DNA from 2 places in the Clostridium sp. CM027 genome. Region 2 is predicted to be linked to the other one. Evidence: predicted binding sites of a transcription regulator. Region 2 holds the regulator's gene; the other holds the start of a gene.
The links. Region 2 encodes NrdR, which represses ribonucleotide reductase genes. Its sites were predicted from a motif close to CACNANATNTNGTG; they were not measured.
Positions count from the first base shown of each region.

Region 1: KTC92_RS08765 (vitamin B12-dependent ribonucleotide reductase) is a predicted target of NrdR. The motif match lies at 7,504-7,517, and genes of this name have one in related genera.

Region 1 is NZ_CP077725.1:1,829,822-1,846,331, forward strand. It holds gene KTC92_RS08735 (NAD(+) synthase) at 1-1,605, shown strand, start outside; gene KTC92_RS08740 (chromate transporter) at 1,872-2,390, shown strand; gene KTC92_RS08745 (chromate transporter) at 2,391-2,915, shown strand; gene KTC92_RS08750 (cation-translocating P-type ATPase) at 2,960-5,623, shown strand; gene KTC92_RS08755 (S1 RNA-binding domain-containing protein) at 5,681-6,520, opposite strand; gene KTC92_RS08760 (gamma carbonic anhydrase family protein) at 6,685-7,215, opposite strand; gene KTC92_RS08765 (vitamin B12-dependent ribonucleotide reductase) at 7,683-10,715, shown strand; gene KTC92_RS08770 (hypothetical protein) at 10,834-11,220, opposite strand; gene KTC92_RS08775 (DUF378 domain-containing protein) at 11,543-11,764, shown strand; gene KTC92_RS08780 (1-acyl-sn-glycerol-3-phosphate acyltransferase) at 11,888-12,607, opposite strand; gene KTC92_RS08785 (ComEC/Rec2 family competence protein) at 12,761-13,627, shown strand; gene KTC92_RS08790 (undecaprenyl-diphosphate phosphatase) at 13,729-14,556, opposite strand; gene pckA (phosphoenolpyruvate carboxykinase (ATP)) at 14,973-16,510, opposite strand, start outside.
Region 2 is NZ_CP077725.1:593,615-610,124, forward strand. It holds gene KTC92_RS02910 (penicillin-binding transpeptidase domain-containing protein) at 1-471, shown strand, start outside; gene sigK (RNA polymerase sporulation sigma factor SigK) at 595-1,323, shown strand; gene KTC92_RS02920 (type IV pilus twitching motility protein PilT) at 1,568-2,623, shown strand; gene ftsA (cell division protein FtsA) at 2,998-4,251, shown strand; gene ftsZ (cell division protein FtsZ) at 4,267-5,358, shown strand; gene spoIIGA (sigma-E processing peptidase SpoIIGA) at 5,645-6,451, shown strand; gene sigE (RNA polymerase sporulation sigma factor SigE) at 6,507-7,214, shown strand; gene KTC92_RS02945 (YlmC/YmxH family sporulation protein) at 7,454-7,714, shown strand; gene nrdR (transcriptional regulator NrdR) at 7,775-8,230, shown strand; gene KTC92_RS02955 (response regulator) at 8,464-9,159, shown strand; gene pnpS (two-component system histidine kinase PnpS) at 9,162-10,865, shown strand; gene KTC92_RS02965 (phosphate ABC transporter substrate-binding protein) at 11,046-11,933, shown strand; gene pstC (phosphate ABC transporter permease subunit PstC) at 12,136-13,047, shown strand; gene pstA (phosphate ABC transporter permease PstA) at 13,047-13,934, shown strand; gene pstB (phosphate ABC transporter ATP-binding protein PstB) at 13,947-14,699, shown strand; gene phoU (phosphate signaling complex protein PhoU) at 14,723-15,379, shown strand; gene KTC92_RS02990 (substrate-binding domain-containing protein) at 15,445-16,269, shown strand.

The sequences.
Region 1 (16,510 bases), 1.2 Mb from region 2:
ATAATATTTAATGGTAAACTTTTAGGAATAGTACCAAAAAGCTATATTCCAAATTACTCTGAGTTTTATGAAAAAAGATGGTTTACTGAAGGTCTTGGCCTCATAAGCAAAACCGTAAACCTTTCTTTTGCAAAAGGCATCCCTTTTGGGACAAATTTATTATTTACCAGTGGCAATATTAAATTTGGTTTTGAAATTTGTGAAGACCTTTGGGTAACTATTCCTCCAAGCAGCTATTTAGCTCTTCAAGGTGCAAATATAATTGCTAATCTATCTGCATCAAATGAATTAGTTAGCAAAGCTGATTATAGAAAATCCTTAGTTTCATCCCAGAGCGCAAGATGTATGTGTTCTTATTTATATGCATCCTCTGGTGTTTTTGAATCCTCTACAGATTTACTTTTCAGTGGCCATCTTTTAATTAGCGAAAATGGTTTAGTATTAAAAGAAAATAATAGATTTCAAAGAGAAAATGAAGTTGTTACTTCAATTATTGATATAGATAAATTAAACAGTGAAAGATTAAAAAATACCAGTTTTAGAAATAGCATTTCTATATGCCCTTTTGAAGCATGTGAAATTCCTTTTGAATTTGGGAGTGCAGGTTTTGGCGTTTTTGATAGAAATATTGATAAGCATCCTTTCGTTCCTTCTAATTTATATAAACGTGAAATACGTTGCAAGGAAATATTTAATATTCAATCCTCAGCCCTTGCTAAAAGATTCTCTTATACTGGTCTTAACAAGGCTATTATTGGGATTTCTGGTGGGCTTGATTCAACTTTAGCATTACTCGTTATAGTTAAAACCTTCGACCTGTTAAAAATACCCAGAAAAAATATTATTACTATAACTATGCCTGGTTTTGGAACTACAGATAGGACTTATATGAATGCAATAAACCTATGTAAAAATTTAGGAACAGAACTCAGAGAAATTAATATAGTAGATGCATGTCTGATGCATTTTAAAGACATAGATCATCCAGTGGAAAAACATGATATAACTTATGAAAATGTTCAAGCGAGAGAAAGAACTCAAATTCTTATGGATGTTGCAAATAAGGAAGGTGGACTCTTAATAGGTACTGGAGATTTATCAGAACTCGCCTTAGGTTGGTGCACATATAATGGTGATCATATGTCTATGTATTCCGTAAACTGCTCAATCCCTAAGACTTTGGTGAGATATTTAGTTAAATATGTAGCAGATAAAGAAGCTTCAAAGGAAGTAACAGACATTCTTTTAGATATCCTTAACACTCCTATAAGTCCTGAACTTCTACCCAAAGATAAGAACGGTCAAATAACTCAAAAAACTGAAGACATAGTAGGACCATATGAATTACACGACTTTTTCCTTTATTATTTTATGAAGCAAGGTACTTCGCCAAGTAAAATATTATTTTTAGCTAAGGAAGCCTTCAAAGCTGATTACTGCGAAAAAGATATACGCAAATGGTTAGATAAATTTATAAAAAGATTCTTTACCCAACAATTTAAACGTTCAGCTCTGCCAGACGGTCCAAAAGTAGGAACTATAAGTGTATCCCCAAGAGGAGATCTTAGAATGCCGTCAGATGCTAGTTTTAATTCTTTCCTTTAGATTTCTGAAAAAAGTGCATATATTTTGTGAAGTTTATATAACAACCTTTACAAAATATGTGTACTTTTTCATTTATAAATATCTACAATTAATCCTGAAATTTCATCAATAGTGTTTATATATTTGCCTATTTTTTTTATAATAGTATACTTATATGGTAACTATTATAGATTAAAAGTATAGGTTCATACTTTTAAGGGCATTTCTATTGATATAATCAAAAATTTAAACTATTTGAGGTGAGAAAAACGAAAAGATTACTTAATATGTTTTGGACTTTCTTTAAAATTGGAGCTTTTACCTTTGGTGGAGGTTATGCAATGATACCACTCATTGAGACTGAAGTTGTAAGTAAAAAACAATGGCTTTCAAAAGAAGATTTCATGGATATAATTGTTGTTTCCCAAACTTTTCCTGGAGCTTTAGCAGTTAATAGTAGTATATTTATTGGTTATAGAATTAACGGCCTACTTGGCGCTATCATCGGGCTTCTAGGTGTGATTTTACCTTCATTTTTCATAATATTATGCATTGCAGTTTTCTTTATGCAATTTAGAGATTATTATTATGTTGATTTAGTTTTCAAAGGCATTTCGGCTGCAGTACCAGTTCTTATACTCATAGCTGTAGTAAGCTTATCCAAATCTTTAAAGAAAAGCTATGTAAATCTTATTATAATCTTAATTTCTATGGTAAGTATATTATTTTTTAATGTACACCCTGTTATAGTTATACTTTTATCTGGTTTATACGGGATTATATTTCTTGGAAAGAAGGTGAAGTAAATGTCTATTTTAATTAAAATTTACCTATCGTTCTTTAAAATAGGTGCCTTTAGCTTTGGTGGAGGCTATGCTATGCTTCCACTTATCGAAAGAGAAATTGTATCCACTAATAATTGGATTACCTTTAAAGAGTTTGTTGATATTATTGGTATATCACAAATGACTCCGGGACCTATAGCAATAAATTCAGCTACCTTTGTAGGTTATAAAGTTTCTGGAGTACTCGGTGCTATTTCTGCAACCCTAGGCGTAGTTTCATTTTCTTTTATCTTAGTTTCCATAGCTAATCACTATATTTTAAAATTTAAGGAATCCTATATAATGAAGGCCGCACTATCCGGTATGAGGCCTGCACTAATTGGCCTTATAATCTCTGTATTCTTATCCATGGGAAGGGAATCATATAAAGATATTAAAAGTATAATAATTGGAATTATAATTTTAGGAATATTATTAACTAATAAACTCCATCCAATTTTAGTAATAATAATTTCAGGAATATTAGGTATTGTATTTTATTTTTAATAAATTAAACGGTAACAACAAATACTATACACGAGGTGGTATTTATGTTTTTTAACAAAACTATAGAGGAAGTTCTAAAAGAATTAGGCTCCAATCCACTAACAGGACTTTCTCAAAAAGAAACAGCCCTAAAAAGAGAAAAATTCGGACTAAATGAGTTAGAAAGTAAAAAGCCTAAAACTTTAATATCTATGTTTTTTTCCCAATTAAATGATATTTTAATTTATATTTTAATTGCAGCTGCTGTAATTTCTGCCCTCCTTGGTGAAACAAGTGATGCAGTTATAATTGCTATTGTAATTGTTATTAATGCTACAGTCGGAATTATTCAAGAGTCAAAAGCTGAAAAAGCTCTTGATGCACTAAAAAAATTATCTACACCTAAGGCTGTAGTTAGACGCGATGGGCAGTTAAAAGAAATTCCATCTAACGAAGTTGTACCCGGTGATATTATTATTATTGACGCTGGAAGATACGTGCCTTGCGATTTACGGCTTATTGAAACTGCAAATTTAAAAATTGAAGAATCTACACTTACAGGAGAATCTGTGCCAGTAGATAAAGATGCATCCCTGGTCTTAACTGGTGATGATATTCCACTCGGCGATCAAAAGAATATGCTCTTCATGTCAACACTCGCAACTTATGGTAGAGGTATAGGCATTGCCGTATCTACTGGAATGAATACTCAGCTAGGTAAAATTGCTAAAATGCTAGATGAAAAAGTAGACGACCAGACCCCCTTTCAAAAAAAACTGGCTGAACTTGGAAAATACCTAGGAATAGGTGCGTTGTTTATATGTGCTCTTATGTTTATAGTAGGCGTTCTTCAAAAAAGAGATATTTTTGAAATGTTACTTACATCTATTAGTTTAGCAGTAGCTGCGATACCTGAGGGTCTTCCTGCAATAGTCACTATAGTACTTGCTATGGGCGTTCAAAAAATGATAAAGAAGAATGCAATTGTACGTAAATTACCCGCAGTTGAAACTTTAGGTTCAGTAAATATTATATGTTCAGACAAGACAGGAACATTAACTCAAAATAAAATGACTGTAACAAAATTCTATACAGATGGCCTCTTAGGTAATATAACCAATTTAAACATTAATGACAATGAGCATAAGCTCTTACTTGAGAATCTTATTTTATGTAATGATGCTACGTACTCTGAGGGTTCAAAAACAGGTGACCCAACTGAAATTGCTTTACTAGTAGCTGGGGTAACTTACAATATATTTAAAGACCATTTAGAAAAAATCCATAAAAGAATCGCTGAGATTCCTTTTGAATCAGATAGAAAATTAATGACTACTGTAAATAAATATGATAATGAATATTATGTAATGACAAAAGGGGCTATTGATAATCTCTTAAAACTATGTACTAAAGCCTGTATTAAAGGCAATATAATAGAAATTACTCCAGTCATAAAAAAAGAAATATTAGATGTGTCTAATAAAATGTCTGATGATGCTTTAAGAGTTCTAGGCGCAGCTTATAAAATTCTTCCAACATCTCATGTGGATATTGATTCTTTAGAAAGTGATTTAATACTTATTGGCCTGGTAGGTATGATAGATCCACCTAGACTGGAAGTTAAGGATTCTATTTCTGTGTGCACGAATTCCGGAATAAAAACTGTAATGATAACCGGCGATCACCAAAACACAGCTTTTGCTATAGCGAAAGACCTTAATATTACTAAAGATCCCCTAGCAGTTATGTCTGGCTCTGAGCTTGATAAACTTTCAGATGAAGAACTAAATAGTAAAATTGATAATATAAGGGTATTCGCAAGAGTGTCTCCAGAGCATAAAGTAAAAATTATAAATGCTCTTAAATCCAAAGGAAATATTGTATCAATGACTGGTGATGGAGTAAATGACGCGCCATCCCTGAAAATGGCAGATATAGGTGTAGCCATGGGTATAACAGGTACTGATGTAGCTAAAGGTGCTGCTGATATGATATTAATAGACGATAACTTTTCAACTATCGTTTCCGCTATAAAGGAAGGAAGAAATATCTTCACGAATATCAAGAAAACTGTAGTATTTCTTATTTCCTGTAATGTTGGAGAAATTATTGCTTTATTTCTTGCAATACTTTTAGGTTGGGCATCGCCACTTAGACCTATCCATATATTATGGGTTAACTTAATTACAGATACGCTTCCAGCTTTAGCTTTAGGTGTAGATCCTGGCGACCCCGACGTAATGAAGTATAAACCACGCAACCAAAAAGATGGTTTATTTAAAGGTTCAACATTAAGTTTACTTCTTAACGGATTGTTAATAGGTTTAGTAACTTTAGCAGCCTTTATAATAGGTGCAAAATATTATAGTGGCATAACTAACTTATTCCCACTATTCCCTCAAAACATTTCACAAGATGCTTTAAAACATGCACAAACTATGGCATTTGTAGTACTTAGTGTTTCTCAGCTTGTTCATTCTTTAAATATGAGAAATAATAAAAAATCCATATTCCAAATAGGTTTATTTTCAAACAAATATTTAATTGCAGCTATAGTTTTAGGTATACTGCTACAAGATTTGATAATAACTATTCCACCTCTAGCAAATGCTTTTAGTGTTCATGCTTTAAGTTTAGCAGATTGGGGTATCGTTACTATTTTAGCCTTAATGCCATTACTTTTTAATGAAATTGTAAAGATATTTAAACGTAGTTCATCTAAAATATAAATAGTAAAAGGCCGATGAGTTAACTCATCAGCCTTTTACTATTATAAATATATCTAATTACTTTAATCTAGTACCTTCTTCATCTTGATGGATTAGCCCATTTTTCATAAGTCCTCCTAATGCCCTTTTAAATGCATTTTTGCTTGTTTTAAAAACTTTCTTTATATCATCTGGAGAACTTTTATCATTGTATGGCATAAAGCCATCACTTTTATCTAAGTATTCTATTATTTGTTCCTCAACTACATCTCTTTCTTCTAGTCTTGGTTTTCTTGCTGTTACGTCCATTTTGCCATCTTCATAATATTTTTTCACTCGTACACTTAATCTATCTCCTGGTATTACACTCATATAATTCTCATTTCTTAGAATAACCGCCCTATAAATATCATCAATAGCTATCATTACTGTACCATTAGTCTGGATTCCGTATACTGTTCCTTCCACTTCCTCATCAATATCATATGAATCTGTATCGTATAAATATTTATCAATAAAAGTAGTGGCCGCTATTCTTCCAGTCTTATCTAAATATATATAAAAAAGATATTTTTTGCCTGTTTCTAATTTGTAATTTTCCTCCTTAAAAGGAACTAATACGTCTCTTTCTAAACCAATTTCTACAAAACTTCCTATTGCAGTCATGTCAATTACTTTAAGGTAGGCTAAATCACCAACCTTTGCAAGAGGTTTTTTTAAAGTTGAAATTAACCTATCACTTGAGTCCCTATATACGAAGGCTTCAACTTCATCATCAATATTAAGTGCTCTACCTAAAGTGCTTTTCATTGGCAATAATATATCATCACTAGTGTTTTCAGTCTCTGCGCCCAAATAGTACCCAAATTCTGCTCGCCTAACTACTTTTAAATTATTAAATTCTCCTATTTTTATCATTTATTATCTCCTACCTTTTTTAAACTTTTGACCAATCTATATATTTGTTAAATTTATCAACATATTGTACTAAATATTTTCTATAAACATGTATTTATATTTCTGCTCATCTGTCACCTTTTCTATTCCATTTAATATTATCATTTTTCGCGCTCTATAACAATCTAAATTAAGGTATGGTCATTTATTTGTTTTGTATTATATTTCATTGAAAGCTCTACATAATGCTGAGCTGATTTTTTTAATCCTTCCTTTTCCTCTGTAGTTAGTTCGCGAATGACCTTTGCCGGCACTCCCATACAAAGAACCCCTGAGGGTATTTTCTTTCCTTGAGTAACTAAGCTACCAGCGCCGATTATAGTATACTCCCCTATTTCTGCTCCATTTAGTATAGTACTTCCCATTCCAATTAAAGCATAACTTGAAATTTTACAACCATGTATTATGGCATTATGTCCTATAGTTACATACTCTCCAATATTAACCGGAAATTCATCATCATTATGTACTGTACAATTGTCTTGAATATTTGTATAAGAACCTATAGACATGGAATTCATATCGCCTCTTAATACAGCTCCAAACCAAATACTACTGTACTCTCCTATAGACACATTTCCTATAACATCTGCACTGCAAGCAATATAAGAATGTTTATGTACATTAGGTATTTTTCCATCAAATTGATGTATCATAATTTCATCATCACCTCTTCCAAAATAATAAATACGTAAGTTTATTTCTACATATAATAAACTTTTAAGTCTATTATTTTACATAATAATAAACTTTTAGGTTTATTATTTTACATAATAATAAACTTTTAGATTTATTATTTTACATAATAATAAATATGTATTTATTATACTACTATATTATATAAATTTGCCGTTTATTCGTCATATTTTTGGTTAATATTTAATGTTGATTTTTATTTGATTCTATTATATAATACCATCTGTAGTTATAATTCTTTTTCTACTTACTACATATGGTGTTATACTAATATAACACATAATAATTAAACTAAATAATCAAGAAAATCTTTTAGTGTAGTAATATCAACCATACAGAAGTATGTTTTACATAATTTAGACTTAATCTTAATTATCATGCAACTAATAGGAGGTGAATATACTAGCTTTTTAAGCTAGTATTAATTATGGCGGAGATAAAAAATTTAATCAAACGATTTTATACAAAGGAATTAGAAAAAGATAAAACTATTACTGTTTTTGATTTGTTCAAATGGAAAAAGGTAAATGTTTTTTTAAAAGACCATAAAACAAATAAAGTGCTTTTAGATATGAAGGCTTTAGAATTTCCAGAGCATTACTCTCAAAATTCTTGCGATATTATTGCTTCAAAATATTTCAGAAAATCTGGTGTTAATAATAAGCAAGGTTATGAGGATAGTATGAAAATGGTAGCTCATAGACTTGTTAATTTTTGGTGTGAATCCTTGACTGATGAGACTATTATTAAATCTCAAGAGGAAAAAAGCATTATTTATGATGAATTAATATATGCATTTTTAAATCAAATGTTTGCACCAAATTCTCCTCAATGGTTTAATACGGGCCTTAACCTATCCTATGGTATAAAAGGCGAATCATTAGATAATTTTTATTACGATGAAAAAGAAAAAATGATAGTTAAAAGCGAAGATGCTTATACAAGGACTCAAGCTTCAGCTTGTTTCATTCTATCAATCCAAGATAAACTACTTGGCAATCATTCAATCTCTGAGCAGTATGTAACAGAGACTAAATTATTTAAAGGTGGCTCTGGCACCGGAACTAACTTCTCATCCATAAGAGGTATAGGTGAAAGCTTATCTAGTGGTGGAGTTTCATCAGGTCTTATGAGTTTTTTAAGAGGACTTGACAGAAATGCTGGAGCTATAAAATCTGGTGGAACTACAAGGCGTGCTGCTAAGATGCTATGCCTTGATATCAATCACCCTGAAATAATGGAGTTTATGACTTGGAAAGCTAAAGAAGAAGATAAAGTACGCGCTCTTACTAAAATGGGTTATGATGGTAGCTTTGAAGGAGAGGCTTATGAGACTGTATCTGGCCAAAATGGAAACAACTCCATAAGATTCTCAGATGAATTTATGATGAAAGTTGATACCTTATCGAAAAATCCTAATCAGACTATTACTCTTAAAGGGAGATGCGATTCCACAGTTGATGCAGACATAAGTGTTAAGACGCTATGGGATACCTTTAATACCGCTGCTTGGCAATGTGCTGATCCAGCGCCTCAATTTGATGACACCTTTAATGCATGGCATACTTGCCCCGGTGGAGAAGATGGAGTAGTTAATGCTAAACATAATAGAATTAATTCGACTAATCCTTGTGGAGAATATGCTTTTTTAGATGATACCTCTTGTAATTTAGCTTCTATTAATATTTATAAATTTTATGATGCTTTGACTAATAAATTTGATGTTGATGGATATGTCCATCTAATAGGACTTACTCAATTAGTCCTTGAATCCTCCATTCATTGGGGCCAGTTTCCAACTGAAGATATAGCAAGGAAAAGTTATTTATTTAGAACCACAGGTCTTGGGCTTTCAAATTTAGCTTCTTTATTTATGGTAATGGGCTATGCCTATGACTCAGAAGATGCTAGAAATATAGCTGCAGCGCTAAGTGGAATAATGACTGCACAGGCTTATTATGTATCATCCCTACTTTCAAAAGAACTAGCTCCTTTTGAAAAATATGAAATCAACAAAAAACATATGCAAATAGTTATAAGGAATCATGCAAGAGCTGCTGGAGCTCTAAATAGTAACTATGAACATTTGAATTATGATCCTATAAAAGTTAACCATGATATTTTAGGTAATGATTCCCTAAGCAATATAAGTGAAACCTTAAAAAACTGTTGGTCAAAAGTACTAAGCAGTGGTGAAAAATATGGGTTTAGAAATGCTCAAGTTACAGTTCTAGCTCCTACTGGCACTATTTCTTTTGCAATGGATTGTGGTGCAACCTCAGTTGAACCATATTTCAGCCATTTTATTTATAAAAAATTATCTGGTGGTGGATTTATGACCATCGTAAATCCTGTAATTAAAGACTCATTGGATAACCTTGGATATTCCGAAAGTGAAACAAATGATATTCTTGATTATATTCTAAGAAAAGAAAAGGTTGATGAAAACGGCTTTGAATATGAAAAAATCATTGATGGAAAAATTGAGGGTGCTCCACATTTAAAGGTAGAACATTTGCCTATATTCGATACAGCAAACAAATGCGGTAGCGGAAAAAGATATATTTCATTTATGGGACATGTTCTCATGATGGCGGCAATAACCCCAATGATATCAGGTTCTATATCAAAGACTGTAAATCTACCTAAAAATGCTACCATAGAAGACTTTAAAGAAGTGATATTAAATTCTTGGAAGCTAGGCGTGAAAGGTATCTCCTTATATAGAGATGGTTCAAAAGCAAGTCAACCTTTAAACACTACTTTATCTGTTGACAAAGAACTGTTACTTGAGGATTTATCATACGAGGCTCTTTTAAAGAAAGCAAAGTCATTACAAGAAACTTCAAACCACTCCACAAGAGAAAAGCCAATTGGAATACGTTATGGAACTACTCATCCTGCTCAAATTGATGATGTAAAAGTCTATACTACGATAAATAGGCGCTCAAACGGAGAAATTTCTGAAATATATATAACTACAGATAGGGAAGGTACTATAATTACTGGATTATTGAATTCTCTTTCAAAGGCAATTTCAGTAATGCTTCAGCATCATGTACCTGCGCAAGCCATTTCTAAAATGCTTCGCGGACAAAAATTTGAACCTTATGGTTTTGTACAAAAGCATCCTTATATTAAATCTGTTTCTTCTATATCTGATTTAATTAGTAAGATTATTGATATAGAACTAGGAGATTATAGTAGATGTCAAATCAAACCTGAAAATTACGACAACGCTAATATACCTAAAAATCCACTAATGCCTGGTGAGACTGAAATTTCAACTGGCCTAGCAGACGCTGAGAATGTCCTCGCCCCTACTAACATAAGCACAGACACTATCCAAGGGGAAAGATTATACTCTGAAACCTGCTCTCATTGCTCAAGTACTAGGCTTGTTAGAAACGGTACTTGTAAAGTTTGCCTTGAATGTGGAACTACTACTGGATGTAGTTAGCTTCAACAAACCAAAATCTCACAATTATTTTGTGACAGTTAAAAAGTATTAAATATTATATATATAGACACATTCAAAAGGAGTACAAATTCCCCATGGAAATTTGTACTCCTTTTTATTATTTTTTATTATTTTTATTCCTATTAGGTTTAGCCTTGGACCTAATTACTACATCGTCCTTCTTATCTTTTTTAGCATTAATATTTGCAGAACCTATGCTTGTTGAATTTTTTTTAAAAATATTCGAATTTTTTAAAAAACCTGATAAATCCGTAAACCATAAAATCATAATAGCAGATATTCCTGTCATTACATAGTAAGTTGCATGATTTATAATATTAGGCCATATGAGCACAGGAACCACATATATTGCAATAGCTAATAAAAGTACTATCCACTTGTTAATATTTAACTTATCTAGTACATAAGCTTTTAAAACATTATATATTACAAGAACAATAATTGCAAATGCAACAACGCTAAGTATTTGTATTAAGATATTCATATTTTATCCCTCCCTTTTTTATAGATAATGTTAACACTATCTTTCTATAAATAAATGTATACTATACATTATCAAACATATTTTAATATATATCAATAGCTTATGCATTAATTTATCTATTTATATTTGTATTTAAAAAAAGTTTATACCAAAATATCTGTGAGCAGTATTTAATAAGAACTGTACTTAATTATTTAACATATTATTAATAATCCACTATTAAATACATGGGGAAATTAAATATTTTTTTTTTAATATAGTAATAATTTTTTAAAAATTGTAAACAATAATACTAAGACTTATGAAAGAGGAGATGTTTACAATGAAAGCATTAGATGGTACTGCACTAGTATTAGTTATCATAGGCGCTATAAATTGGGGACTAATTGGATTTTTCAAATTTGACCTAGTATCAAGCTTATTTGGCACTGGAACAGCATTTACGAGAATTATTTTCGCTCTAGTAGGTTTATGCGGTCTATACTCTTTATCTTTCTTAGGAAGAGACAGAGCTAGCGACAGCGATAGAACTGAGGTTAAATAATTTTCAAATAAATATTTCTATACAATATAAAAGAAGCTGAAGTTTCAAATTCAGCTTCTTTTATATTACTTCAGCTTTAGGGCATTTAAATAAATAACAAGTAACCATATAAATCTATTTTTCCTAACGTTCCTTATTTAAATTATTTTGGATTATATTTTGTACTACCTCTGAAATTTTTACTTTTTCTTCCTTTGACATACCCTCAATATATATAGGTTTATCTATTATAAGCTTAGCATTTGTCTTTTTAATTTTCCCATTATTACCTTCCATCGCTTTATAAGTATCATAAAATGTTATAGGAACAATAGGTACCCCAGCCTTTATTGCTAGCCTCATACTACCTTTTTTAAACTCACCTAAGCTGTTACTTCTACTTCTCGTACCCTCTGGAAAAATAATCATAGAATATCCATTCTTTAAATTTTGAACACCTTCCGAAATTGCCTTCAAAGCTTCTCTTGGATTTTCCCTATCCATAAATACACAATGTATTTGCCTCATCCAATAGCTCATTATTGGTATTTTTTTCATTTCTTTTTTAGCAACTGCACCAGTAAGTCTATTCATATTAGATAATATTACTGGTGTATCAAAATTACTTTGGTGATTTCCCACAAAAACACAAGGCTCATTTGGTATATTTTCTTTTCCTACGACTGTTAAATTTAATCCTGCAACCCTAAGCACAAAATTAGACCACTTCGTAGCTACTTTGAATATATACACATCTGCCTCTTCTCTAGTTTTATGTTTTTTTATGCTATTAAATTTTATCTTCTCAAAGCTTTTACCGATCAAATTGATAATAAAACACAAATAAAAATATATAGTTCTCATATCACTGTTCCTTTCATTTTACGATTGAATTACAACTATAATTATACTAGTTTATAAGACTTATTTCAAATTTGTCCTTGGATATTGATATTTTTTTATATAATTGGATAAAATCATTTATATGCTTCAAATATTTCATAGGAGATTAATCATATGCCAAAGAAAACCTGGTTAAAATATATTTTACTTTGTACCGTCTTAGTTTTTATATCTGTCTGTGTAACTATATGTCATAAATCTACTATAAAAACTAACTTAAATTTAGAAAATAATATGGTTACTCATTTTATTGATGTAGGACAAGGTGATTGTATACTTGTTCAAGTAAATAATAAAAACTTACTAATTGACAGTGGCACCGTTGATTCAACTCAAAAGTTAATTAGATATCTAAAAAAAAATAATGTTAAAAAACTTGACTATGTAGTTGCAACTCATCCCCACGAAGACCACATAGGCGGTATGGCTAAAATAATTAAAACCTTCGATATAGATGAATTCTATGCCCCTAAAGTCATATCTTCCTCGCAGTCATTTGTTGATATGATCAATTCTCTAAGAAATAAAAATCTTAAAATAAAAGTATCCGCCCCTAATATATCTTTAGATTTAGGCCCTAATACAACATGCGTTATGCTATCACCTAATAAAACAAGTTATGAAAATACTAATAATTACTCCTGTACAATAAAGGTATCTTATAAAAATTCAACTTATTTATTTACAGGTGATATAGAGTCCCTAGCTGAGCAGGAACTACTAGACAATGGTTACAATTTAAAATCTCAGGTGCTTAAAGTAGCTCATCATGGCAGTAAGTCATCAACCTCACAAGAATTTCTAAATAAAGTTTCTCCAAAAATTGCTGTAATAAGTTGTGGAACTTACAACACTTATGGTCATCCAAATAAAGGAACCTTAGCTAAATTGAAAAAGATAAATTCTATTGTCTATAGAACTGATTTAGATAAAAATATTATACTTATAAGCGATGGCACGAACATAAATAAAAAAAACTAGTTACCTAGTTTTTTTATTTAAATCAAGAAAACATTAATTTAAATCTTCTTCGAATCTATGTAGCGAATCATGTAATGATCTAATTGCCATAATATTATTATTTATAATGAAATAGTACCAATTTTAATTAATAATAGCAAAACTACACCAACAATTATTCTATAAATAGCGAAAACCTTCATAGGTTTTTTCTTTAAATAAGAAACAAATTTTTCAACCACAATTAATGCAACTAAAAAGGCTGTTACAAATCCAATAACCAAAGTTATAATTTCTCCACTACTAAAATTCATTCCGCTTTTAAATAAAGTTAATGCTGTAGCTCCAACCATAGTTGGTATCGCTAAAAAGAAAGAAAACTCAGTTGCAGCAACTGTAGAAACGCCACAAATCCAACCTCCCATTATCGTCGATGCTGATCTTGACATACCTGGCCATAGTGCTAAGCATTGAAAAAAACCTATTTTAAATGATTGCTTAATACTTATTTTCTCTATACTTTCCGTTGTATACTTTTGCCTAAATCTACCTTCTATAATAATCATTAGAACTCCGCCAACTATTAACCCCACGGCTACAGTTCCTGAATTAAAAAGATATTTATCTATTTTATCATTTAGAACAAACCCAAAGACTGCAGCTGGTATAAATGCAACTATAATATTAGTCCAAAACTTAATACCTGAGGGTTTCCCTTGAAAAAATTCCACAACTGACTTCCATATTTTATTCCAATATAAAACTATAATTGCAAGAATAGCTCCTAATTGAATGACTACCTCAAATTGATTTGCAAATGCCCCTTTAAAATTTATAATATCTCCTACAATGATCATATGTCCAGTAGAGGAAATAGGAACAAATTCTGTTACCCCTTCTACTATAGCTATTATTATAGCTTTTAACACCAATATAACGTTTAAATTCATCTAATGTCTGCTCCCTTCTAAGCATAATTTATTATATTCTATTTGTATGTAGATATGTTTATTTTTCTATTAATAAATTGCATGATTTTTATTGAGTTCTCAAATTTATTATCATTATTATCTATAAGTTTATTTAGTCCATACTTTGTTTTAAATTTTGATAAGTTCTCATTTCGAGAATTCAATTAATAAAAATGAATAACTTAAATCCGTTCCAGCTTTAAGATTCTAAATAACTATACCTATTGTTATAATAGCAGAAATTAAAACCCTATAAAAAATACCATTCTTTCATTATTCCTCCTTATTCAAAATACCTATAGATACTCATATATTTAATGAGTATATCATATTTACACAAAAAATCACATAAAAACCCGTCGGATTATAATGCTTCTAGCCGTCGGGTTTTTATATTATTTATATATAGGTCCAGCTTTTTTTATGTTTTCTGCAACTCCTTTAAATTTGCTAAAGTTCTCAGCAAATTTGAATGCTAATTCTTTAGCTTTTAAAACATAATTTTCTTTATCTCCCCATGTATTTTGTGGATTCAACATTTTTGTTGGAACATTTGGCACCGCCACCGGTATATCTACTTTAAATATTGGATGTTCTTTATACTCAACATCCTTAAGCTTACCTTCAAGAGCAGCTTTTACCATAGCTTTCGTATATGATAGTTTCATTCTTGAACCTACCCCATATTCTCCGCCAATCCAACCTGTATTTACCAAAAACACCTCAGTGTCATATTTGTCTATTCTCTCACCTAAAAGCTTTGCATAAACTGAAGGGTTCATTAGCATAAAAGCTTCTCCAAAGCAAGATGAAAAAGTCGCTTTCGGTTCTGTAATCCCACGCTCTGTACCCGCAAGCTTACTTGTATATCCCGAAATAAAATGATACATTGCAGCTTCTTTTGAAAGTTTTGAAATTGGTGGAAGAACTCCAAAAGCATCTGCTGTTAAAAATATTATAGTGCTTGGTTGTCCACCAATTCCACTTAGTTCTGCATTTTCGATATATTCTATAGGATATGCGCCTCTGGTATTCTCTGTTAAGCTATCATCATCATAGTTAGGCATATTATTATCATCAAGCACGACATTTTCAAGCAATGCACCAAATTTTAATGCTGAGTAAATTTCACTTTCATTATTTTTATCTAATTTTATAGTTTTGGCATAGCATCCACCTTCAAAGTTAAATACTCCTTTATCACACCAACCATGTTCATCATCTCCGATAAGCTTTCTTTCTGGATCTGCCGACAATGTGGTTTTTCCTGTACCTGAAAGGCCAAAGAATACTGCTGTGTCTCCATTTTTACCTATATTGGAAGAACAGTGCATTGGGAATACGCCTTTTCCAGGTAATAAAAAATTCATTATTGAAAAAATTGATTTTTTAATTTCTCCTGCATACTGTGTTCCACCAATTAAAACAATTTTCTTATCAAAATTTATTATAATAAAAGCTTCAGAATTTACTCCATCTTCTGCTCCTTTTGCTTTAAATCCCGGAGCCGCAATTACCGTGAATTCAGCCTTATGATACTCAAGCATTGTTTTATCTGGTCTTCTAAATAATTGATTAGAAAGCAATGCCTCTGATGCAAATTCATTTACTACTCTAATAGGTAGTCTATATTCTTCCATAGCACCAACATAACCATCAAACACAAATATATCTTTATCACTTAAATATTTACACACTTGACTATACAAATTTTCAAAAATCCCCTCTTCAATTGGTAAATTTATATCGCCCCAATTTATTAATTCTTCAACACTTTCTTGTGAAACTATAAATCTATCCTTAGGCGATCTGCCTGTATATTTTCCTGTGTTTACAACCAATGCACCTGATTCTGATAAAGTGCCTTCTTCTCTTTGCAGCGCAAAACTTACTAGATCGGATACAGGTAAATTCCTGTATATTTTTTTTGATG
Region 2 (16,510 bases):
AGTATTCCTAATACTATTATAAATAATGGAGTGTATGTTCAGCCAAGCATAATAGATGCATACGTAAATGACGATAATAAAATTCTAGGGGAAATTACCCCTAAAAATACGACCATATTAAAAAGAGAAACTGCAGAAGCTGTGAAACTTCATATGATGGATGTAGTAAACAAAGGCACAGGAACCCAGGCTTCAATTAAAGGCATGGATATAGGTGGGAAAACGGGCACTACTACATACTATGTAAATAAATTAGTAAATGGGAAAAAAGAAAGTCAGAAGTGTTCCGATGGATGGTTTGTTGGCTTTTTCAATTTAAACGGGAAAAATTATTCCATGGTTGTATATGTAAATAATATTGAGATGAGTAATGTAAAAGGTGTAGCAGATGAAGAAGGTGGAGGTACAGCGGCTCCGATATTTAAAAAAGTAGTTAACGCCATTAAAACATCTCCTGTGAGGCTGCATTAAAGACTTCGGAAGGAAAGTTATTAGCTAAAGAAATTTATAAAATAATAAAATAAATTTCCATGTACAGGCACTTTTAGTAAAATAAATCATATTATATTATAAGCTCTATTAGGAGGAACATCTGTGTTTTTCATAAATTGTTTATTAGATATGATTGGAAATGTTACACTTTTGACGGCTTATATAACTGGAAGTAGTTCATTCCCTCAACCATTAAGTGAAGAAGAGGAGAAATCCTATTTAAAAAAGTTAAAGGACGGCGAGTTACTAGCTAAAGGTGTATTAGTTGAACGAAATCTAAGACTAGTTGCACATATAGTAAAAAAATATTCCTATCCAGGAAAGGATGTAGATGACCTGATTTCTATTGGAACTGTAGGTCTTATTAAAGCCATTGATTCCTTTGATATAAGTAAGGGAACAAGGCTTGCCACCTATGCTGCAAGGTGCATAGAAAACGAGATACTTATGCTTATTCGCAATAATAAGAAAACAAAAGGGGAGGTTTACCTGCAAGACCCTATTGGTATTGATAAAGAGGGTAATGAGATATCACTTATGGATGTGTTAAGCAGCGATGAAGATTCTATTATTGATATAGTAGAAAGTAAAATACAAATTAAAAAGCTTTATAATAAGATAAACGTAGCTTTAATGGATAGAGAAAAAACAATAATTCAAATGCGATATGGATTACTTGATGGTAACCCTAGAACTCAAAGAGAAATTGCATTGATCTTAGGGATTTCAAGGTCCTATGTTTCTAGAATTGAAAAGAGGGCATTAAAGAAGCTTAATAAGGAATTAAATAGTACTAGTAAAAATAGGTTGAATAGTTCTAATAAATTGTAACAACTATGGTATAATTATAAAATGTACACCGTTAGTCAAATAAAGCATCTTAACGATTTTCATTAAAGATACAAAATATTTCGGGAAAGAATGTATTTAAATTATTTATCTGAGAAAATAAAATTTCTGCAGTTAGGTGATGAAAATGGAGCAAAAATTTTAAGTGACAAGAAGATTCTAAAATTTAGAACTCAATTTGGCATATATATTTGGAAGCTTCATTAAAAGAACAGGAGGACCAATAATGATACCTCTTAGTGAATTACTAAAAAAGACAACAGAACAAAATGCATCAGATTTGCACCTTACAGTGGACTCAGTGCCAATCATTAGAGTCGATGGTAATTTAATACAAACAGGAAAAGATAAATTAACTCCAGCAGACACTGAAAAATACTCAAGAGAAATTTTAGAAAATTCTTATGAAAAATATTGTCAAAATGGAGAAATCGATACGTCTTACTTTATTTACGGACTTGGAAGATTTAGGGTTAATGTTTATAAACATAGGGGAAGCGATACTATAGCTATTAGAGTAGTTGCATTAAAAATACCTACTATTAAACAGCTTGAGCTTCCAGAGGTTGTTAGGGTTCTTACCACAAAACAAAGAGGGCTAGTTTTAGTGACAGGGCCTACAGGTAGTGGTAAAAGTACAACTCTCGCTGCTATGGTTAATGAAATTAATTCTACTAGAGCATGTAATATTATAACACTCGAGGACCCTATTGAATATTTACACAAACATAACAAATCCATTATTAATCAAAGAGAAATCGGAAAAGACAGTAAAAATTATAAAAATGCATTAAGGGCTATTCTTAGAGAGGATCCAGATGTTATATTAGTAGGTGAAATGCGAGATCTTGAAACGATTTCTATTGCTATTACTGCAGCTGAAACTGGACATTTGGTTTTCTCTACTTTACATACTATAGGTGCAGCAAAAACAGTAGATAGAATAGTTGATGTATTTCCTCCATATCAGCAGCAACAAATTAAAGTTCAATTATCAGCGGTAATGCAGGGAATAGTTTCTCAACAATTAATACCTAAGATAAGTGGAAGAGGGAGAGTAGCAGCGCTTGAGGTAATGATATCAACTCCAGCAATTCAAAATCTTATCCGCGAAGGCAAGACACATCAATTACAATCTTGTGTTCAAACTGGCGGGAAATATGGTATGAAAACTATGGATATGTCAATTGCAGAGTTATATAAAAAAGGTGTTATATCTAAAGAGGAAGCAATTAATTACTCAGTTGACAATGAAATGATTGTAAGAATGCTATCGCTTTAGTAAATAATTAAAAAACAAGCTAAAAGCATAGATAAATTATAGCTTTCAGCTTTATTTTTAATTTAATGTAAAATTAACCAATTTATATACTATTTGGTTGATTTACTTAACCATATGATATTGCTTTTTCTATATTTTGCTATTATAATTAGTCTAGAAGGACAAGTTAGCTTTTTAACATCATAATATAATGTATTTACTAATTTGAAATTAAGGTTATATATATCTGCAAATATACAATAAAATGAAATTAATTTTGATTATATTTAAATTTATAATAAATATTTAAAAAAATCATTTAAATTAAGAGGAAAATTTATCTTTTTGTTGAATATATACACTTAAGGTTTCTCTTATGAGGGGGGATAAACTTAATGAATGAACAAATAGTAGGGATTGATTTAGGATCATCAAAAATATGTGGATCAGTTGGTAAAATCAGTAGTAATGGAAAACTTCAGATTATAGGCATTACATCAGTTGTATGTAGTGGTTTAAATAAATCAGTTGTAATAGATATTGATAGTACAGCGGAAGCTATAAAAAAATGTATTACACAATTAGAGCGTATGACAGATACACAAATCAATGAAGGGTATATATCTTTACCTGGAGGAATTTGTGAACTAGTAAGAAATACAGGTATGATTGCGATATCTTCTGAAGACAGAGAAATAAAGCAGAGCGACGTGGACAGGGTAATTGAGGCAGCTAAACTCATCTCAGTTCCGCCCGATAAAGAAATAGTAGGTGTTGAGCCCGAACAATATATTGTTGATGGATATGATAATATCAAAGACCCTAGAGGAATGAGTGGTATAAGGCTAGAAGTTGAAGGACAAGTAGTCATGGCACAATCCACAGTAGTTAGTAATTTATTAAAAAGTGTGAAGCGAGCTGGAATTAAAGTTAATGGGATAGTACTTCAACCATCAGCTATATCAGAGGCTGTATTACGAAAAGAAGAAAAGGACATGGGAATAGCACTAGTTGATGTTGGAGCACAAACTATTGATATTTCTATTTACAAGAGTGGAAAATTAAAACATACTTCTATTATTCAATTAGGTGGAGATAACATAACCAACGATATCTCGGTTTGTCTTAAAGTTCCTTTTAGCGAAGGTGAAAGATTAAAGCTTAAATATGGAAGCTTAATTAAAGAAAATGGAGAAAACGTTGAGAAAATTAGAGTCAAAGATTCTTATGATAATTTAATGGAAATTGATAATAATTTATTAGTTGATATAATTTATGCTAGAGTAGATGAGTTATTACATTTGATTAAAAGAAACCTAGTAAATAGTGGATTTTATAATGAAACTTCTGGAGTAGTAATAGTTGGTGGAGGTATAGCTTTATTAAGAGGCACTAATGAACTCAGTAAAGTTATACTCGATAAGTCAGTGAGAATCGGTTCACCAGAGTATGTAGGAGCAGCTAGCCCTATATATGTTACAGCAGTAGGTATAGTGCTTCAAGCTGTTAATAATATTAAAACTAGTAATAGTTCATTGGAAGAATCAGATGAACATTCATATGATAACAAATGGTCAAAAAACAAAAATATAAAAGTAGAAAATGGATTTGCATCAAAAATAAAAGGTTTTTTTGCAGATTTTTTCTAAAGAGGAGGTAGTGTTGTGCTAGATTTTGATGTTGATGTTCAAGAATTTGCTCAAATTAAAGTAATTGGGTGTGGAGGCGGAGGAAACAATGCTATAAACAGAATGATTATAGAGGGACTCAAAAACGTGGAGTTTATAGCGATAAATACCGATAAACAAGCTTTAATTCTTTCTCATGCAGTTCAAAAAATTCAAATTGGTGATAAGTTAACTAAGGGGCTAGGAGCAGGCGCTAATCCAGAAATAGGTATGAAAGCGGCAGAAGAAAGTAAAGAAGAAATTTCTCAAGCAATAAAAGGAGCGGATATGGTATTTATTACTGCAGGTATGGGAGGCGGTACAGGTACTGGAGCTGCACCTGTAGTTGCAGAAATCGCTAAATCCATGGGAATACTTACTGTAGGAGTTGTAACAAAACCATTCCCTTTTGAAGGCAGAAAAAGAATGATTAATGCTGAAATCGGAATAAAAACGCTTAAAGAAGTAGTTGATACTTTAGTAACAATTCCAAATGAAAGATTATTAACAATGGTAGATAAAAAAACTACATTGATGGACTCTTTCAAAATGGCAGATGATGTTTTAAGACAAGGTATACAAGGTATATCTGATTTGATTACTATACCCGGTCTTGTAAATTTAGATTTTGCAGATGTGAGAACAATTATGCTTGCTAAAGGTCTTGCACATATGGGTGTTGGTAGAGCCTCTGGTGATAATAGATCTCAAGAGGCAGCAAAACAAGCTATTTCAAGCCCGTTACTAGAAACTTCTATAGTCGGTGCTACAGGTGTACTTTTAAATATTACTGGTGGAATGGACTTAGGTTTACTTGAAATAAATGAGGCTGCGGAAATTGTACAAGGTGCAGCTGACCCAGACGCTAATATTATATTTGGTGCAGTTATAGATGAAGACCTAAAAGATGAAATAAGAATAACAGTTATTGCAACTGGTTTTGAAAGTGACAAAGTTGTGCAAAATAAAACTGTCCCAAAGCCTAAAGTAAAAGAACCAGTTAATCCTATTGAAGAAGTTGCATATACTAAAGAGTATGGAGATTCTGATTTAGAAATTCCAGCTTTTTTAAGAAGACAAAGCAAGTAATAAATAGTAAAGTGCCTTTTGGCACTTTATTTGCGTTTAGGGCAATTTTAATTGCTAATAGGACATAATCTCTATGCAAATTCACTAAGTTAACTTAAGTCGTTTTAGAGGGGCTAGTTAACGTGGTGAATTAATAAGGAATGGTCCTTTTTTTTACTTTGTATTTCCTAACACAATATGGGAAAAAATGGTGATTTATAGAAGAATAAAAATAAAAAAATATTGTAAAAAATGACAAAATTTTGATTGCATAAGTTATATAATAATTTTAAAGGAGGAAGAGCAAGTGATAGTATATATAGATGTCCTTATATTAGTGAATTTTATAGTTAATCTATTCATATTGCATATTACAGTTCAAACATTAAGAAAAAGAGTAAATCTTATATGGATGTGTCTTTCAAGTTTTATAGGCAGCTTATATGTATTAACAGTAGTCTATCCAAAGCTTAGATACTTGACATATTTGCCTTTTAAAATATTAGTACCAGTCGCGATGATTTTAATTGTTTTTAGAGAAAAAAACATTTTATTCAATATTAAGGCTTCTTTAATATTTATATTATATTCAATACTTTTAGCTGGAATGTGTTTATTTATACAAATGAACAATAGTAAAAATATGTCATTTGATATAATCATAATAAATTTTCCTTACGAAAAATTAATGCTTTCAGTAATGATAATTTATATATTGATATACAGGATCATGATTTTTATTGGAGATAGAAAAAAAATATCAACACTTATATACACTGTTGATATAATAAATAAAAGCTATAAAAAAACTATTAAGGCATTTTTAGATACTGGAAATGAGCTTCGTGAACCTGCTACCAACTTACCAGTATTAATTGTTGAACGGGATATTTTAAGCGAAATTTTGTTAGAAAGAAACAACACTTACTTTATTCCTTATAATGTAGTGAATGGCACTAATGGAAGGCTTATAGGGTTTAAACCACAGTATATTAATATTCATATTGATAAAAAGAATGTTGAAACAAGAGATGTAATTATAGCATTTTGTGAGTATAAATTAAGCAAAGATAATGACTATAACGCTCTTATGTCTAGAGGGATACTCAGTTAGATGATTTAATAGGAAATGATCGCTATGTGCTAATAATATAGATGGGGAGGAAATTATGTTCAATTTTAAAGTGATGTTAAACAAGTTATTTGCTAAATTCAAAATATTTTCAAACAATTTGTTTTATATAGGAGGGAACGATGCATTGCCACCTCCTTTAACTAAGGATGAAGAGTATGAGTTAGTAGTTAAATTAGATACAGGTGATAAGCAGGTGAGAGCTACCTTAATTGAAAGAAATTTAAGACTGGTAGTATATATAGCAAGGAAGTTTGAGAATACAGGCTTAAATGTTGAAGATTTAATTTCTGTAGGAACCATAGGGCTTATAAAAGCAGTTAATACTTTTGATCCTGAAAAGAACATTAAGCTAGCTACATATGCTTCAAGATGTATAGAGAATGAAATTTTAATGTATCTTAGGCGAAATAGTAAAATTAAAACAGAAATTTCTCTTTATGAGCCTCTAAATGTTGATTGGGACGGTAATGAATTGCTGCTCTCAGACATTATTGGAACGGACAACGATGTGGTTTATAATATTATTGAAGAAGATGTAGATAAACAATTGCTTTGGCTTGCTATGCAACGTTTAAATTCAAGAGAAAAAGAAATTGTTCAATTAAGATTTGGCTTAAATGGAACCATAGAAAAAACACAAAAAGAAGTGGCTGATATACTTGGAATATCACAATCTTATATCTCAAGGCTTGAAAAAAGAATAATAAAAAGATTACAAAAAGAAATAAATAAAATGGTATAGGAGCCGCAAGTAGGACCCTTTTTATAATTTTATTTTAGAAACCGATTTTAAAAGTTATTATTTGAAGATTAAATATTAAGCAAAATGAAACAAATAAAGAAATGTTCTAATTATAAATAATATTTTTAATAACTTATGAATATAAATAATATAAAGTGCTAGGCCTCTAAAAATAGACTAGAGTAGTGACTAGCTGGTTTAAAAAAAGGGTTTATGAAAACTTATTGGGGGTGAACAAAATGGAAAGTTTAATGTTTGCAATAAATAATTTAAGACAGATGGAAATTATAGATATAAGTTCAGGCTCAAAAATGGGATATATCAAAGATTTAAAAGTTGATTGTGAAGACTATAGAATTATTTCAATCCTAATGCCAACCCAAAAGTCATCTTGGTTCAATAAAAATAATAGTGTTGAGATACCTTGGGAAAAAGTAAAGAAAATTGGGGTAGATGTTATTCTTGTAGATGGTAGTGATGTAAATATAGAAAACGAATAGGAAAAAGTGTATAATGTTAGTATATTTGCTAACTATACTATGAAAAGGACGTGAAGGCCATTGAAATGTCCATATTGCAGCTGTGAAGAAAGTAAAGTAGTTGATTCTAGATCAACAGATGAGAATATTGCAACTAGAAGAAGAAGAGAGTGCCTAAGTTGTTTTAAGAGATATACTACATATGAAAAAGTGGAAGATGTACCTATTTTAGTAATAAAGAAGGATTCTAATAGAGAATATTTTGACAGAACGAAAATATTAAATGGCCTTATGAAGGCATGCCAAAAGAGGCCGGTGTCAAGAAAACAAATAGAAGCTATTTGTGATGAAGTAGAAAAACAGTTAAACAATGAAATGCTTACAGAAGTGAAATCAGATTATATAGGAGAAATCATTATGAGCATATTAAAAAATGTAGATGAGGTATCTTATGTGAGGTTTGCTTCAGTTTATAGGCAATTCAAAGATATTAATACATTCATGGAAGAGATAAGGAAATTAATGTCTAAGGAATGAAAATGCCCTTAGGCATTTTTTTTATAATTTTTTTTTGAAAAACTACGAGAAAATTATGACGTAGCAGCTAAATATATTAGAGGCTGATGATATGAAACTATCAGGTAAGTAATAGAACAGTTTACTAGTGAGGATATTTAGAGTAATATTAAGGCTAGTAATAATAAACAAAAGAAAATGTATTATTGTTTATTTAAAACAATAAACTAACGCTGAAATATGGAGGGATTAACATGGCTGAAGAAAAAATATTAGTGGTTGATGATGAGGAACATATACAAGAGTTAATTAAATTTAATTTGGAGAAGAATGGTTATAAAGTTATGTGTGCTAATAATGGTATAGATGCTATAAAACTTGCTAAAGAACAATTGCCGCAATTGATGTTACTAGATTTAATGTTACCTGGAATGGATGGCCTAGATGTTTGTAAGGAAATTAGAAAAGATTCATCTATGTCAAATATGTCAATAATAATGATAACAGCAAAAGCAGAAGAAATAGATAAAATAATAGGGCTAGAGTTAGGGGCAGACGATTATATTACAAAGCCATTCTCAGTAAGGGAGCTAGTAGCAAGAATCAAAGCCATGCTTAGAAGAACCAATATGCAAGTAGCTGAAAAGTCTTTTAGTGTTGGAAATTTGACTATTGATTTTGGTAAGCACGAGGTTATTAAAGGTGAAATCAAAATTGATTTGACATTAAAGGAATTCGAACTATTGGAAATTTTGATAAAGAATAAAGGAAGAGTTATGACTAGAGACTTTTTATTAGATAAAATATGGGGTTATGAATACTTAGGAGAAACAAGAACTGTTGACGTTCACATAAGACATTTAAGGCAAAAAATTGAAGAAGATGATAAAAATCCAATGTATATCCAGACTATTAGGGGCATAGGATATAGATTTAATTTTGGAGAGTAATTATGAAAAAAAAATTACTTATATATTTGTTAAGCACTGTGATTTTTATATTTGTGGTAGTAACTGCATTATTCACGTCTATTTTTAATTATGAATATCAGCAAAATCTAAAAGGGAAGCTTCAAATTAATAACAATATGATTATTAGATTATTGCAAAGTAATAATTTAAGAGACCCTCAGAAATTTTTTATGGAGAACTTAGAAAGTTCGCAGCTAAGAGTTACCTATGTTGATAAAAATGGTAAAGTTATTTATGATTCAAATATAAGCGGGGAAACTATGGATGATCATAATGATAGGCAAGAAATAAAAGACGCAAGAAAAAGCGGCAGTGGATTTACAGTGAGATATAGTAAATCTACTGATCGGAATATGATGTATTTTGCAACCACTTTTGGTGATGGGTTTATTATTAGAAGTTCTATGCCTCTTGAAATTGTAAATGGATTAGGCAGTAAATATTTTAAGCTTTACATCTTAGCCATAATTTTTTCAGCAATAATGTCAATTTGGTTTTCTCTAAAACTATCATATATTATAGTAAAACCAATTACCGACTTGATTTTTATTACTTCAAGAATTAGTAAGGGCGAATTTCATAGAAGAGCTAGAGTATTATCAGATGGTGAAATAGGACAACTAGCTAAGAATTTTAATGAGATGGCGGATAAACTAGAGTCTACATTGAATGAAGTTACCGATAAGCAAAACAGGCTTGAGGCTATTTTGCAAAGTATGGATAGTGGAGTCATTGCTGTAGATAGAAAAAATAAAGTGATAATGATTAATCCATATGCTAAAAAAACATTTGGAATCACTAAAGATATTATAGGGCAGAATCTTCTGGATAATATAAGGGATTTTGAATTAGAAAATATCTTCCACCAAAGTGATAATGATTATAAGGAAATAAAGATAGTTTGGCCACAAGAAAGAGAACTTAGAATAAAAACTACAGATATAATTAACAGAAGCGAACATATAGGCACTGTGGCAGTTGTTCAAGATATTACAGAAGTGAAAAAATTGGAAAATATGAGAACACAATTTGTTGCTAATGTTTCTCATGAGCTTAAAACGCCTTTAACCTCTATTAAAGGGTTTGCAGAAACTCTAAAATATGTTGATGATGCTGACACAAAGGAAAAATTTTTAAATATAATCAATGAAGAAGCTGAAAGATTAACTAGATTAAGTACAGATATTTTAACACTTTCACATATAGAACAACAAAAGGAAGTTAAAAATGAAAAAATTAATATTAATAAAATTGTAGAAAATGTCTACAACTTAATGAAAAACATAGCAGAATTAAAAGGAATCAAGTTAAAGGTTGATCAGCGAAATGTAAAAGAAGTGATAGGTGACGCTGATAGGTTTAAACAAATGTTAATTAACTTAGTAGATAATGCAATAAACTACTCAGAAACTGGAGATAGTGTTTGCATTGGAATGGAGAGCAAGGATGATAGATGCATGCTATGGGTTAAGGACACTGGGGTTGGAATAGACAAAGAACAAATTCCACGTATATTTGAGAGATTTTACAGAGTGGATAAGGCTCGTTTAAGATCAAAAGGTGGCACTGGATTAGGACTTGCTATTGTTAAGCATATAGTACTTAAATTAAATGGAAAAATATATGTGGAAAGTCAGCTAGGATCAGGCAGTAAATTTATAGTTGAAATTCCGTACGCTAAATAAAAATAAAGCTATCGCGTTATTAACGTGATAGCTTTATTTTTATCATTGTAAAGTTTAATTAACATTAGCTAAACTTTAGTTAACTTTGCCTTAATACAAAGTTAACTTTCGGGGTATAATATTATAAGTGTAATGAGTAGCTAATAAAACAATCTAAATAAATGAACGGGGGAATTATCAATGAAAAGAAAAAACTTAAAATTAATGGTCGCTGCACTAGCAGTTGCAATGACAGCAGGAATTTCCACGGGTTGTTCAAGTAAAACTGCACCTAAAACTGAGACTAAAAAAAATGAGTTATCAGGTACAATAACAGCAGCAGGATCAACATCACTTCAGCCTTTAGCTGAATTAGGTGCTAAGAGTTTTTTAGATAAAAACCCAGGAGCAACTGTAAATGTTCAAGGTGGCGGTAGTGGTACTGGACTTAAATTAGTATTAGAAGGTAGTGTAGAAATAGGAAATTCAGATATTTATGCAAAAGATAAAGAAGGAATTGACGCAACTAAATTAAAAGACAATAAGGTATGTGTTATAGGAATTGCAGCAGTAACAAATCAAAAATCTAAAGTTGAATCTTTAACAAAGGCTCAATTAATAGATATATTTACAGGTAAGATAAAAAACTGGAAAGAAGTTGGCGGAGCTGACATGAAAATCACTGTTATAAATAGACCAAAATCTTCAGGAACTAGAGTAACATTTAAAGAATTTGGTCTGGATAAAAAGGAAGAAGTCGCTGGTTTAACTCAAGATTCGAGCGGAGCTGTTAAACAAGCAGTTAAACAAACAGATGGGGCAATAAGTTACTTAGCATTATCATACTTCGCTGATGAGGCTAATAAAGAGGGTTTAACCGTACTGAAAATTAATGGTGTTTCTGCAAATGCAGAGAACATAAGCACAGATAAATATAAAATTTGGGCATATGAACATATGTATACCAAAGGTGAACCTACAGGAATAACAAAAGCATACTTGGATTATATGGTAAGTGATGAAATGAAGGCAGGGATAACAAAATTAGGGTATATTCCAATGGCAGATATGAAGGCTAAAAGAGATTAATATTCTCTAAAGGCTGGGTAAAACCGGTCTTATTTTGCATTAAATTATCACTTTCGGTTCTACAATATTAACGACTTCAGAAGGAGATTTATAACCTCGCCGAAGTTTCATTTTTGTTAGGGTAGTAAGTCCACAATTATAGAAGGTAGGGGGACTTTCCTTCTGGAATATCGTTAAAATAATTTTTTTGAGGTACAATGATATGAAAAAAAATGCTATGAAAAAAATATTTTTAAAACTAAAGAATGAATATTTAGGACGTGGATTTGCAACATTTTGTGGTGCTGTTATAGTTATTCTTACTTTTTCAATCATATTTTTCCTAACGACTAAAGGATTAAATACCTTTATAAAGCACGGATACTCAATATTTCATTTTATATTCTCTGGAGAGTGGAATCCAGAGGTGGGGGGAGAATCTTTATCTCCTCAATTTGGAACTTTGATATTTATTCTTGGGTCTTCAGCAGTGTCTTTCCTTGCAGTGCTAGTAAGTGCACCGATAGGGGTAGCTTTAGCAGTGTTTATGAATGTAGTATCACCAAAACTTGGCACAAAAGTTCTTCAACCTGCCATAGAGTTATTTGTGGGAATACCTTCAGTTGTTTATGGTTGGATAGGTGTAAGTGTTTTAGTGCCTATTATTAAGCTTTGGTTCGGAGGAATTGGTTTTAGTTTACTCGCAGGAGTATTAGTTATAAGCGTAATGATTTTGCCAACAATCACAAGTATTGCGTCTGATGCTATAAAAACCATACCCAAAGATTATATAGAGGCATCTTATGGACTTGGAGCAACTAGATGGCAAACTATAATTAAGGTGATTATTCCTGCATCTAAAAGTGGAATATTAACAGGTATAGTACTCGGAGTTTCAAGAGCATTTGGAGAAGCATTAGCAGTGCAAATGGTTATAGGAAACTCAGTAGCATTCCCTAAGGGGTTACTCGGAACCACATCTACATTAACAAGCATACTTACTATGGATATGGCAAATACAATCTATGGTACAGCTTGGAATGATGCGTTATGGTCAATGGCATTATTATTACTAATAATATCCTTTGTATTTATACTTATAATTAGAAAACTTGGAAGAAGAGGTGAGGTATAATGAGTTCTAAAGTTAAAGATAAAATAGCAACCATAGTTTTATATATAATTTCTGCTTTAGTAATTCTTTTACTCGTAAGCCTCATAGGATATATACTATATAATGGAAGGCAATCATTAAATTTAAAATTTATATTTGGAGAACCCCAAATTGGTGAAGCCGGTGGAGGGATTGGACGTCAATTATATAATTCGTTACATCTGCTTGTAGTAACACTTATAATCACAGTGCCACTAGGTGTAGGGGCTGGAATATATTTAGCTGAGTACGCAAAAGAAGGCAAGCTATTAAATATTATTAGATTGAGTATTGAGACTATGGCATCTCTACCGTCTATAGTAGTTGGTCTATTTGGACTTTTAGTGTTTGTTAATATGACAGGATGGGGATATTCTCTTATTGCTGGAGCATTAGCTATAACTATAATAAATTTACCTGGACTTACTAGAGTTAGTGAAAATGCTATTAAAGCCGCTTCGTCTGGTGTTAAAGAAGCAAGCTTAGGATTAGGTGCAACTAGATGGCAGACTATTAAAAATGTTATATTGCCATCTGCAATGCCTCAAATTCTAACGGGTGTTATACTGGCAGCGGGAAGAATATTTGGAGAAGCAGCGGCATTACTATATACTGCAGGTATGAGTGCACCAACTTTGAATTTTACTAATTTAAGTTTAACTAGTAAAGCTTCAGCTTATAGTTTATTAAGGCCCGCTGAAACCTTATCTGTATATATATGGAAGTTGAATTCTGAAGGGATGGTACCTGATGCTACTAAGATAGCAAATGGAGCTTCAGCAGTTTTAATAATTGCAGTGCTTATATTTAATGTATCTGCAAGGGTAATTGGGAAAAAATTGTATGAATCTCATACAGGAAGTAAATAAGGAGGGTATAATATGGGAATTGTTATAGCAAAGAATCTAAATCTATATTATGGCAACGTTCAAGCACTGAAAAATGTAAACATTAATATAGAAAAAAATTCTGTTACTGCACTTATAGGACCATCAGGTTGTGGTAAATCGACATTTTTACGTACTATAAACAGAATGAATGATTTAATAGATTCTGTTAAAATAGATGGAGAAGTATTATACGAAAATAAAAATATATACAATCCAGATTATGATGTTATAGATTTAAGAAAGAAAATAGGAATGGTATTCCAAAAGCCTAATCCTTTCCCTATGTCAATATACGATAATGTGGCTTATGGACCCAGAATTCATGGTCTAACTAATAAGAAACAACTTGATGAAGTTGTAGAGAATAGTTTAAAGGGAGCTGCACTTTGGAATGAAGTAAAAGATAGGCTTAAAAAGAGTGCGCTAGGATTATCTGGTGGACAACAGCAACGTTTATGCATAGCTAGAACTTTGGCAGTAGAACCTGAGGTTTTACTGATGGATGAACCAACTTCAGCATTAGACCCTATTTCAACTTTAAAGGTTGAAGAATTAATGGATGTTCTCAAAAAAAAGTATACAGTTATAATTGTTACGCATAATATGCAGCAAGCAGGTAGGATTTCTGATTATACAGCATTTTTCTTAAATGGAGAAATCATTGAGAATGGAAAAACAGAGGAGATTTTTTACAAACCTCGAGATAAAAGAACAGAGGATTATATTACAGGAAGATTTGGCTAAAATATAATAAGGAAGGTGATTTAATGGCAAGAAAAGTATTTGAAGCGAATCTTCAAGAGCTTCATAATGATTTAATTAGAATGGGAAGCATAGTAGAAAAACAAATTTATGACTGCATCGATGCCTTAGTTACTCAAAACACCGAAAAAGCTAAAAAAATAATGAAGAATGATGACATAGTTGATGAAATGGAGCGAGAAATAGAAGATAAAGCAATAAAATTAATCGCTATGCAGCAGCCTTTAGCAATAGATTTAAGAAATATTTTCACTATGACAAAAATAGTAACGGACCTTGAGAGAATGGCTGATTATGCCGTTGATGTTGCTAAAATCACATTAAGATTAAAAGATGAAAAGTATGTAAAGCAACTAGTAAGTATACCTAAAATGGCTGAAATAGTAGTGCTTATGATAAGAGATGCCTTGGATGCCTATGTGGCAGGAGATGTTAAAAAGGCTTATGCAGTTTGCAAAAGGGATGATGAGGTAGATACTATATATAAGGAAGTATTTAGAGAACTACTACAATTAATGATTAAAGATCAAAATACAGTAAATCAAGCTACTCAATTTATATTCATTTGTAAGTGGCTAGAAAGAATTGCTGACCATACAACAAACATATGTGAATGGACAATTTATCTAGTTACTGGTGAAAAAATTAATTTAAACGAATAGTTTTTAGATAAAATACAAAAACTACAATAAATACAAATTTAAAATATTGTAGTGGAGTTGTGATTATGAAGAAAAAAAAACTAAAAAATTTTTTTATATTTTTTTGCGTTAGTATGATAATGCTAAGTACAGGGTGTAAAAAAGGTGCAGAATTCAAAGAAAAAAAGTCCAAAAGCATTAAAATAATTTGTGAAGACACAGTTTTTCCTTTGGTAAATGATTTAGCACGTGATTATAATTTAAATAATGAGCATGCAGTTACTGTGGAATCTGCTGAGAAAGAAAGTGCTTTTAATAAATTAGATAATTCTGAAGGGGATGTTTTAATTGGATATGTTCAGCCAGATAAGAAGGAGATTGAAGCTGACATGCTAGCTTGTGATGGAATAGGGATTATTGTTAACGCTAGCAATAAAGTGGATGGTGTGGGAACTCAGGAATTAAAAAAAATATATACTGGAAATATAGTAAACTGGGGAAAATTAAATGGTGAATCAAAAACAATAGTACCTGTAGCATATAAAAATATGTTAAATACAGCCCAGCAGGGATTTAACATAAGGATAATGGATACTCCTGTAAAAGAACAAATGGGTAATAGCACTCAATATGTATCAAGTGTAGAAGAGATGAAGAATTTTGTTGCTCAGAATAAAAATTCTATAGGATTTATACCTGGACAGTGGTATAATAAAGAAAGTAAATTTTTAAAATTAAATGGTATTGAAATTACTAAATCAAATTTACAAAATGAACTTTACTTTCTAAGGATTCCAATAAAAATGTATTATTCTAAAGAGAAAGAAGACAGTTTAAAGGATCTTTTTCAGTATTTTAAAAGTGAAGATGGTAAGAAAATTATTAGAAAATATTGCATAGAAGCATTTTAATACCTCCTTCTTAGGAGGTATTTTTATTCTGTAGTAAATTGCATAGCAGGTTTAAATCCATTAGTATAAGATAGTTAAAAAACCGCAAAATGAGCGTAATTTGCTTTTTTTCTTCTTTTAACGACTAATAGCGTTGACTTAGGTATTTAATTAATGTAATATAACTTAATGGAATACTATAATTTATTACTTAACTAATTTCTTATTATAAATTTAAAGGTGTGATTTAATCTTAATATAA